DNA from 3 places in the Paenibacillus tianjinensis genome. Region 1 is predicted to be linked to each of the others. Evidence: riboswitches for the same ligand, from Rfam matches in the RefSeq annotation. Region 1 holds a riboswitch; each other region holds the start of a gene.

Region 1 (3,276 bases):
CAATGACACAGTAGACGATGGATAGCTTAAGCCCGGAGAAGAATGCAGGCATAGCCAGCGGGATTTGTATCTTGACTAGCAGCTGGCGGCGGTTCGCACCGAGTGTAAGCAGCAGCTCCCGGTATTGCTCACCGCTTTTATGCAGGCCATCGTATGTACCGACAACGACCGGAAAGAAAGCTGTTAAGAAGACGACCGCCACCTTGCCACCGAGTGTGTAGCCGAACCACATAATAAAAATAGGTGAAAGGGCGATCAGCGGAATCGTCTGGCTGACAATAAGCAAAGGATAAACCGCTTTTGCCAACGGCCGGGACAGGTGCATCGAGATTCCAAGCAGAGTTCCGCAGACCACAGATGCTGCGAATCCAAGCAGCGTTTCCTGGAGTGTTACCGGCAAATGCAGACCGAACAGCAGGGAGCGCTGCTCCACTAGCGCGGTCCAGACCGAGGACGGGGCAGGAAGGATGAAGGGAGGGAAATGGCCCAAACGCACGGCCGCTTCCCAGACCAGGAGCACCAATAGGACTAGCAGGGCGGCAGGGCCATAATTCCTGAGCAGCCTGTTAATGGTGGACACTCTCATGCAGTCTCCGCTCCAGTTCTTCCCGCAGGACTATGAACTGCGGTTGATAGTTTAGTTGATAATGTCTGGGTCTCGGCAGATCAACGGTCATTTCGTGCAGTCCTTCACCGCTGCCGCCAGACATCAGATAGATCCGGTCGCTAAGCAGCAGCGCTTCTTCCAGATCGTGCGTGATGAACAGCACGGTTTTACCAAGCCCGCCCCACAGCTCCAGCAGCCAGCGGTGCAGCTCGCGTTTGGTGATGGCATCCAAAGCGCCAAAGGGCTCATCCAGCAGCAGCAGGTCATTTCCTGCGGCCAGTGTCCGCAGCAGCGCAACCCGCTGCCGCATTCCGCCGGACAGCTCCTGCGGGTAGGCCGCTTCCGTACCGGCGAGGCCGAAGCGGTGCAGCAGACCGCGGATCTGCTGCACCGCATCCTCTTTGCTGCTGTTTCGCCTCAGCTCCCAGGGAAGCAGACAATTGTCCAAAACTGTTCTCCAGGGCAGCAGCAGATCCTGCTGCGGCATATAGCCGATCTTACCCAGGCGCGTAGCGGCGTTTAAGGGCGGCAGGCCGCTGATCCGGATATCTCCGGCTGCGGGTTCCAGCAGGCCGGCGATGATTTTGAACAGGGTGCTTTTGCCGCAGCCGCTCGCGCCGACTACCGAGATGAACTCCCCCTGATATACTTCCATAGAGAGCTTTGAGAATATCGGCTGGCCATGGGCAGCGGCAAAAGAAAATTGAAGATCAGTAATGGAGAGCAGCACTGCTTGTATACCTCCTTAAATTACGAAGTGCAGTAAACGCAAGAAGACCCATACATTTCCGGAGGAAATGTATGGGTCTGAAAGTTTCAAATCGTTGGCAGGGATAACGCAACGCTGATCATTTCTGCTCCACTTCCCTCCGCTGGTATGATCCAGATCAGGTTCCAAGGGTCCGGAGCATAAACTCCGTCTCAGTCGGCCGACTCCCCTAGTGAAAAAACAGGTCAATATTCAATTCGTAATTGCTAATTAATATACCATAACTTAGCGGATTGTAAAGATAGTCTTCCTTAAAGCGGTTGAAGACCGCCCACGAACAACGCCAGGATTCCCGCTGTAATTTGCTCTTTGGTAGAGCCGTATTGCTTTTGTTGAAAAAGATACAAATCGGGGCTGAGCACGGCAATCAGTGCTGTTGCGGTGAACTGGGGATCAATTGCAGGGATCTCACCGGAAGCAGCGGCACGCCTTAACAGCTCCTTCAGAAAATCGTTCAGCCGCCGGAAGAAAGGATGCTCAAACTGGGTAAGCTGTTTTTTACCGGTGAACTCCGATTTGATCAGCTGAAGCAGCTCAGCATGCTGCTCAATGAAATCGACAATCCGGCCTATGCTGCTCCTTAAGTGGCCAAGTGCATCAGAACCGGATTCCGGGAACGCTAGCTCATGCTCCAGGCCGGTCAGAAACCGCTCCGTACTGTCCCGCAGCAGCATAGAACAAATTTCACCTTTGTCCGAAAAACGGCGGTAGAGGGAGCCTTGCCCGATGCCAGCCCGCTTGGCGATGGCGTGCATGCTGACGGCTTCCAGACCGCTGGCTATAAACAGCTCCCGTGCTGCCTCCAGGATACGCTGGACATAAGGATCTTGACTATTTTTTTCCGTGTTTGAAACGGGATTCGGATCTAAAGGTTTCATAATCTTTCCTTTCAGGGAACACTAATTTATTTGTAGTGCCGAAAGATTCATTTGACACAGCGGACAATTGTCCGTAGACTAATTGTGGATCAACGGACAATTGTCCGCTTAGCAATTATATAGATAAAGCTGTGCCGCGGTCAATGATCTCGCCGCAGCACAACATTAGGAGGAGAAGAAGCATGGAAGGTGCACTAAAGCAGGATGCTGAGTTTCGGTTAACCAGTATTCTGGTTCCGCTGCTGGCCATTATAGCCGGTGTTTTTATGGTTGTACTCGACAGTACAGCGATGAATGTGGCGCTGTCCACCCTGGTTAAGGATTTTCATACGAATTTAACGACGCTGCAATGGATCGTGACCGGGTATATGCTGGCACAGGCTTCGGTCATCCCGCTTTCGGGCTGGTTGTCCGACCGTTTCGGGGCCAAAACTGTTTTTTTGACGGCAGTGGTTGTATTTACGATAGGATCGATTCTGTGTGCAACCCCCAGCAGTGCGGAATGGCTGATTGCCTTCCGGGTGCTGCAGGGACTCGGCGGGGGCTGTGTTCTCCCGGTGGGGATGGCTTATGTATACAGACTGGCTCCGAAGAGCAAAGTAGGCATTGTAATGGGGATTATGGGGATTCCGGTGCTGTTCGCTCCGGCAATCGGGCCTGTATTGTCCGGCTGGCTGGTGCAGTATCATTCCTGGCGCTGGATCTTTCTGATTAATATTCCGATCGGCATCATCTGCGTGCTGATCGGCCTGCGGAAGCTGCCGAATTCGCAGCGCGGGCAAGTTCCTGGCATGGATAAGCTGGGGATGCTGCTTGGACCGCTGGCGTTTGCTTCACTGACTTACGGGGTCAGCCAAGGTGCTGAGAGCTGGACTTCAGACAAAACCCTCATCGGCTTGGCGCTGGGTGCGGTGGCTCTGATTGCTTTTGTAATTACGGAGCTGCGCTCGACAACTCCGCTGCTGGAGCTGCGCATTCTTCGCTCCATTGATTTCAGTACAGGGATTCTTGTCCAGTGGATT
Region 2 (3,276 bases), 540 kb from region 1:
GGTCCTTTGTACACCATCTGTAGTCGGTATGCTCTTCTGACAGCCGGATGACCTGTTCCGCACTGCGGCATAGATAGGTGATAATTATAACCTGCCTCGCTGGATCGGTTAAGAAGGATGCCGCATACAGCAGATTATCCACAGTGACCGTTAAACCGGTCTCCTCCTTAATTTCTCTTACCAGAGCGGCCTCCAGGCCTTCTCCGAACTCTATTTTTCCACCGGCGCACTCCCAGGTGCCCCCGCCTACAGCATCTGCAGACGCACGCTGGACCAGCAGGATTTTTCCTTCGTTGATGATGACACCTTTGACAGCGACGATAATATTACGGTTATTTTTAGTCATGCAGCACACCTCCCTCATTGCTACTATCTGATACAGTCTATTCTTCAGTATATAAAGCTTCCGCGTGAAAAACGACAGTATTTTCGTTTGACCGCCGCTTAACTGTGGTAAGTAACATATCGTAAAGCCATTTTGTACCTAAGTCCAGTATAGTGCATAACCTCCCCATCCTGAGCCATCCTAAGATGATGAAATTTACCATCCATGTGTAAAAGCGAAAGGAGAATGGATCATGCCAGATAACAAACAGCCACAAAAAACCCTGCCTCCGCAGGAGCAGGACCGCCAGCCGGGAATTGAAAGTCAAATGAACCCGCTGCCTGAATTTGAGACATCAGCCTATAAAGCAGCAGGCAAGCTGCTGGGTAAAGCTGCCCTTATAACCGGTGGAGACAGCGGAATCGGACGTGCGGTTGCCGTGCATTTTGCCAAGGAGGGTGCGGATGTCGTTATTTCCTATCTGAACGAACACAGCGACGCCGAGGAAACCAAAAGACAGGTGGAACAGGAAGGACGAAAGTGTATCCTGATTGCCGGCGATATCGGCGTAGAAGCCTTCTGTCAGGATCTGATCAACAAGACGGTGGAGGGGCTCGGCAAGCTGGATATCCTGATCAACAATGCCGCCGAGCAGCATCCGCAGGATAAGATTGAGGACATCACTGCTGAACAGCTGGAGCGGACCTTCCGCACGAATATCTTTTCGATGTTCTATCTGACCAAAGCGGCCATGCCTCATCTCAAAAAAGGGTCCACGATCATTAACACGACTTCCATTACGGCTTACAGGGGGAGCCCTCAGCTGCTGGACTATTCTTCCACCAAGGGAGCGATTCTCAGCTTTACCCGCTCACTGTCAATGAATCTGGCGGATAAAGGCATCAGAGTCAATGCTGTAGCTCCGGGCCCGATCTGGACACCGCTGATTCCATCCACCTTTGACGCGAAGAAGGTCAGTGAGTTCGGCGGCACACAGCCGATGAAGCGTCCGGGACAGCCGGAGGAGCTGGCACCAGCCTATGTGTATCTGGCTTCCAGCGATTCATCCTATGTAAGCGGCCAAGTTATTCATGTGAATGGCGGCGAAATTATTAACGGCTGACAGGCTAGCTTTTTGTAGGAATATTATGTTAATATAGACCACGTTAGCAAACAGCATATGAAATTGTCACTAGGGGTGCCGCGAGGCTGAGACGAACTTACGGTTCGGACCCTTTGAACCTGATCTGGTTTATACCAGCGTAGGAAAGTGGAGAATGAATTGACTGCAGCGCAGCGGGTTTAGAAGCTCAGCCCGTATTTCTGTATACATTTATGACTGCCTCCTATTGCGGGGGCAGTTTTTTTTGCGTTTGGTGTTATCAAGGGGGAAGGAAGGTGACTAAAGCTGGCTGAAATTCATTTGATTTCGGACGGGAGGCTGGATGCGGCTCACTTTGCGGCAATGGCGGCCGCTATTCATCCGCAGCTGGACTTTATTCATCTGCGGGAAAAGCAGCGGTCCGCCCGGGAGCTGCTGGACATGACCGGAAAGCTCCTACTGGCGGGGGTTCCATCATCCAAGCTGGTCATCAATGACCGGGTGGATGTTGCGCTGGCGGCCGGAGCGGCTGGTGTTCAGCTGGCCTGGCACAGCCTTCCGCTATCTGCCGCACGTGCCGCTGCTCCCGTACTGCGGCTGGGAAAGTCAGTGCATTCTGTGCAGGAGGCGGAGGAAGCAGGCAGGCAGGGGGCTGATTTCTGCCTGTTCGGGCATGTGTTTCCTTCGGTCTGCAAGCCGGGCCAGCAGGAGCGTGGCCTTGCACAGCTGGCGGATGCTGTGCGTGTGTGCGGTATTCCGCTGATCGCGATCGGCGGGATTACACCGGCCAATACCGGATTAGTCCTCCGGCAGGGGGCGGCTGGCATTGCAGTAATGTCCGGCATTTGCAGTGCGGATGACCCGCTGGCTGCCATACGTGCCTATAGGAGAGCAGTTATACAGGCTGAAGATAAAGGAGGTGAGGGGGCATGAAGCTAATTATCAACGGCAAACCCGGAGAATTTGCGGACGACTGCCGGACTGTGGCTGATCTGCTGAGCCTGCCGCAATGGAACAAACGGCTGGTCATTGTAGAGCTGAACGGTGACATTGTTGGCAAAGATCATTACATAAACACTGCGCTAGGAGAAGGCGACCGGATTGAGCTTGTTCATTTTGTCGGCGGGGGCTGAGGACACATTATCTTTCTCCCGGCAGTAATTGTCCGGTGTTCCGCCCTTCAATCAGCAAGTTCAATTTATTTAATATATTTCATATCAGGAGGCGAACCCCATGTCAGATCCTTTTGTACTCGGCGGTATTCCATTAACCAGCCGCTTGTTTATAGGAACCGGTAAATACAGCCGTAATACGCTGATCCCTGAGGTTGTAGCATCGTCAGGCTCACAGGTAATTACAGTAGCCCTGCGCCGGGTTGATCCGCAGAGCCAAGAGAATATTATGAATTATATTCCTTCCCAGATGACGCTGCTTCCCAATACCTCCGGCGCACGCACTGCAGAAGAGGCCGTCCGCATAGCCAGACTGGCCAGAGCAGCCGGTCTCGGCAACTGGGTGAAAATTGAGGTGATCAGCGACCAGAAGTATCTGCTGCCTGATAATAGCGAAACCATCCGCGCTACAGAAATACTCGCCGCCGAGGGCTTCGTGGTGCTTCCTTATATGAGTCCGGATCTGTCCGCTGCACTGCGGATGAAGGCAGCCGGCGCCGCAGCCATTATGCCGCTGGGGGCTCCAATCGGCTCGAATCGCGGCTTGCAGACCAAAGAGCTGTTGCGCATTCTGATTTCAGAGGTGGATCTTCCCATTATTGTAGATGCCGGAATCGGCAGACCCTCAGAAGCTGCAGAAGCGATGGAAATGGGCGCTTCCGCTGTCCTGCTGAATA
Region 3 (3,276 bases), 2.4 Mb from region 1:
TGAACCGATGCCCTCAAGTAAGTAATATAAGCAACCAGGAATAAATGATGCACGATTCTGCATCCTTATATTGTTCACCGGAAACGCGGATAAGGCTGCTTCATGGAAGCCCCCACAGCCGTTTCTTCAAAGTAAATAATCACCCACTTGTAAGGAGGCCAATGTGATGTACAAAACAATTGTAATCGGAACAGGCCCGGCAGGGCTGACTGCCGCAATTTATTTGGCACGTGCCAACCTTAACCCGCTCGTAATTGAAGGCTTGCAGCCGGGAGGACAACTAACAACGACGACAGAAGTGGAGAACTTTCCGGGCTTTCCTGAAGGCATTCTTGGACCCGACCTGATGGACAACATGCGCAAGCAGGCTGAACGTTTCGGTGCAGAGTTTAAGAACGGCTGGGTCGATTCTGTGGATTTCTCGCAGCGGCCTTTCAAAGTAACCGTGGATGGGCTTGGTGTACTGGAGGCAGAGTCGGTTATTATCTCTACCGGGGCTTCGGCAAGATATCTGGGTATCCCCGGCGAGCAGGAGAATGTGGGGCGCGGGGTCAGCACATGCGCTACCTGTGACGGCTTCTTTTTCCGCGGCAAGAAAATTATTGTTGTCGGCGGCGGAGACTCCGCGATGGAGGAAGCCAGCTTCCTGACCCGCTTTGCCTCAAGTGTAACCCTGGTGCACCGCCGCGAGGAGCTGCGCGCTTCGAAGATTATGCAGGACCGGGCGCGTGAGAACAGCAAGGTGGCCTGGGCGCTTAACCGTACACCGCTGGAAGTGACCGTTAGCGACACGGGAGTCAAAGGGCTGACTGTGCGCAACAATGAGACAGGTCTGGAAGAACTGCTGGAAGCGGATGGTGTGTTCGTGGCAATCGGGCACACACCGAACACGGCATTCCTGGGCGGACAGATTACGACGGATGCTAACGGGTACATTGTCGTCAACCCGGGCACGACCGAAACGAACATTCCGGGCGTCTTTGCTTGCGGAGACGTGCAGGATACCCGTTACCGTCAGGCGATCTCTGCAGCCGGAACCGGATGCATGGCAGCTATGGATGCCGAGAAGTTCCTGGAAGGCACCATGGTGCATGATTGGAGTGAAACGCTGGATAAATGAGGATGAACCCTCGCCTTTACATCCAGCCGTTGACAGAGTATATCCGGGTAGAGTAGATTTAATGTAATTTAATAAGATGCCCACTAGGGGAGCCTGAATTGGCTGAGACGGAGAAAGTGAATTTCCGGACCCTTGAACCTGATCTGGATCATACCAGCGTAGGAAAGTGGAGCCGGACTTTTATTTCGTATAGCCTTCTTTGGCTGTTCCCAGATAAAGCCGCTCCAGGTGGAGCGGCTTTTTTGCTGCATATTCTTATTCAAAGACCACGTGTGAACACACCAATCTGAGGAGGAGAAACAATGGCAGGAACAGTGAAGCAGGAAAACGTAAATCTTTCGGTATTTCCGGGGAGCCGTAAAGTTTATGTAGAGGGTTCACGCCCGGACATCCAAGTCCCGATGCGTGAGATTAGTCTTACCCCTACAAGGGGAAGCGCCGGCGAAGAAATGAATGCGCCAGTGCGTGTGTACGATACGAGCGGGCTATATACCGATGACTTTGAACAAACGGATATACGGAAAGGCCTGCCGCCTCACCGGTTAGCCTGGATTGCAGAACGCGGCGATTCGGAGGAGTACGAGGGAGCAGCCCCGCAGGATGAGGGAAAAGGAAATGCCGCGGCCTGCGTGACAGAGACCTTTCCGGGATTGCAGCGGCGGCCTTTAAGAGCGCGTCCAGGTACCAATGTAACCCAGCTGCATTATGCACGGAAGGGAATCATTACCCCGGAGATGGAATATATTGCGATCCGCGAGAACATGAGTCCTGAATTTGTGAGAGACGAGGTAGCTGCCGGGCGTGCAATCATACCTGCTAATCTCAACCACCCGGAAAGTGAGCCGATGATCATCGGCCGTAATTTCCTGGTGAAGATTAACGCCAATATCGGCAATTCAGCAGTATCATCCTCTATCGAAGAGGAAGTGGAGAAAATGAGATGGGCCACCCGCTGGGGGGCAGACACCATAATGGATCTCTCCACCGGTAAAAAAATTCATGCCACCCGTGAATGGATTATCCGCAATTCTCCAGTACCGATCGGCACCGTTCCAATTTACCAGGCACTTGAAAAGGTAAACGGTAAGGCTGAAAATCTGACCTGGGAGATATACCGCGACACCCTCATTGAACAGGCGGAGCAGGGTGTGGACTACTTTACCATTCATGCCGGAGTGCTGCTGCGCTATATTCCGCTTACGGCCGGACGAATGACCGGGATTGTCTCCCGGGGCGGGTCCATTATGGCCGCCTGGTGTCTTGCCCATCATCAGGAGAGTTTCTTATATACGCATTTCGAGGACATTTGTGAAATTATGAAGACCTACGATATCGCCATTTCGCTGGGCGACGGACTGCGGCCGGGATCGATTGCCGATGCCAATGACGAAGCCCAGTTTGCTGAGCTGGAAACGCTGGGAGAGCTTACGGAAATTGCCTGGAAGCATGATGTTCAGGTTATGGTGGAGGGTCCCGGGCATGTGCCAATGCATAAAATCAAGGAAAACATGGATAAACAGCTGGACATCTGCCGGGAAGCCCCTTTTTATACACTGGGCCCGTTAACCACGGATATTGCTCCAGGCTATGACCATATCACCTCAGCAATTGGCGCTGCCATGATCGGCTGGTTCGGAACGGCGATGCTCTGTTATGTGACCCCCAAAGAGCATCTGGGACTCCCTGATAAAAATGATGTGCGCGAAGGTGTGATTACCTACAAAATCGCTGCCCATGCAGCCGATCTGGCCAAAGGGCATCCGGGTGCCCAGGACCGTGACAATGCGCTGTCCAAAGCACGGTTTGAATTCCGCTGGCGCGACCAGTTCCATCTGGCGCTCGATCCGGAGCGGGCACTGGAGTATCACGATGCGACTCTTCCCGCAGAAGGGGCCAAGACGGCGCATTTCTGTTCGATGTGCGGTCCGAACTTCTGCAGCATGCGGATTTCCCACGGCATTCAAGAATCAATGAACCAGCTCACCTAACAGGTGAAATACTAGGCTGTCTCCCAGGCTGTAAAAGGCTGAGGGAGACGGCCTTTTTTTGTCCGGAGTTGTGGTTCAGAGGCTGGGAAGCTTCTTTTTATACTTAGTGATTGCAATCACTATTGTCTTGTATGGCCTATGCTAAGCTGTTGTTGAGAAGAATTCTCA

The links. A riboswitch is a leader RNA that binds a small molecule or an ion and turns the genes downstream of it on or off. The one in region 1 is predicted to bind thiamine pyrophosphate.
Region 2: it holds a riboswitch for thiamine pyrophosphate, as region 1 does, so the genes downstream of both, JRJ22_RS08915 (thiamine phosphate synthase) here and JRJ22_RS11500 (ABC transporter ATP-binding protein) in region 1, are expected to answer to the same signal.
Region 3: it holds a riboswitch for thiamine pyrophosphate, as region 1 does, so the genes downstream of both, thiC (phosphomethylpyrimidine synthase ThiC) here and JRJ22_RS11500 (ABC transporter ATP-binding protein) in region 1, are expected to answer to the same signal.

Annotation. Positions count from the first base shown of each region.
Region 1 is NZ_CP070969.1:2,614,509-2,617,784, forward strand. It holds gene JRJ22_RS11495 (ABC transporter permease) at 1-580, opposite strand, end outside; gene JRJ22_RS11500 (ABC transporter ATP-binding protein) at 567-1,337, opposite strand; TPP riboswitch at 1,455-1,557, opposite strand; gene JRJ22_RS11505 (TetR/AcrR family transcriptional regulator) at 1,628-2,254, opposite strand; gene JRJ22_RS11510 (DHA2 family efflux MFS transporter permease subunit) at 2,437-3,276, shown strand, end outside.
Region 2 is NZ_CP070969.1:2,070,758-2,074,033, forward strand. It holds gene JRJ22_RS08905 (NUDIX hydrolase) at 1-346, opposite strand, end outside; gene JRJ22_RS08910 (SDR family oxidoreductase) at 579-1,448, shown strand; TPP riboswitch at 1,510-1,611, shown strand; gene JRJ22_RS08915 (thiamine phosphate synthase) at 1,749-2,360, shown strand; gene thiS (sulfur carrier protein ThiS) at 2,357-2,560, shown strand; gene JRJ22_RS08925 (thiazole synthase) at 2,661-3,276, shown strand, end outside.
Region 3 is NZ_CP070969.1:166,609-169,884, forward strand. It holds gene trxB (thioredoxin-disulfide reductase) at 167-1,120, shown strand; TPP riboswitch at 1,196-1,302, shown strand; gene thiC (phosphomethylpyrimidine synthase ThiC) at 1,423-3,108, shown strand.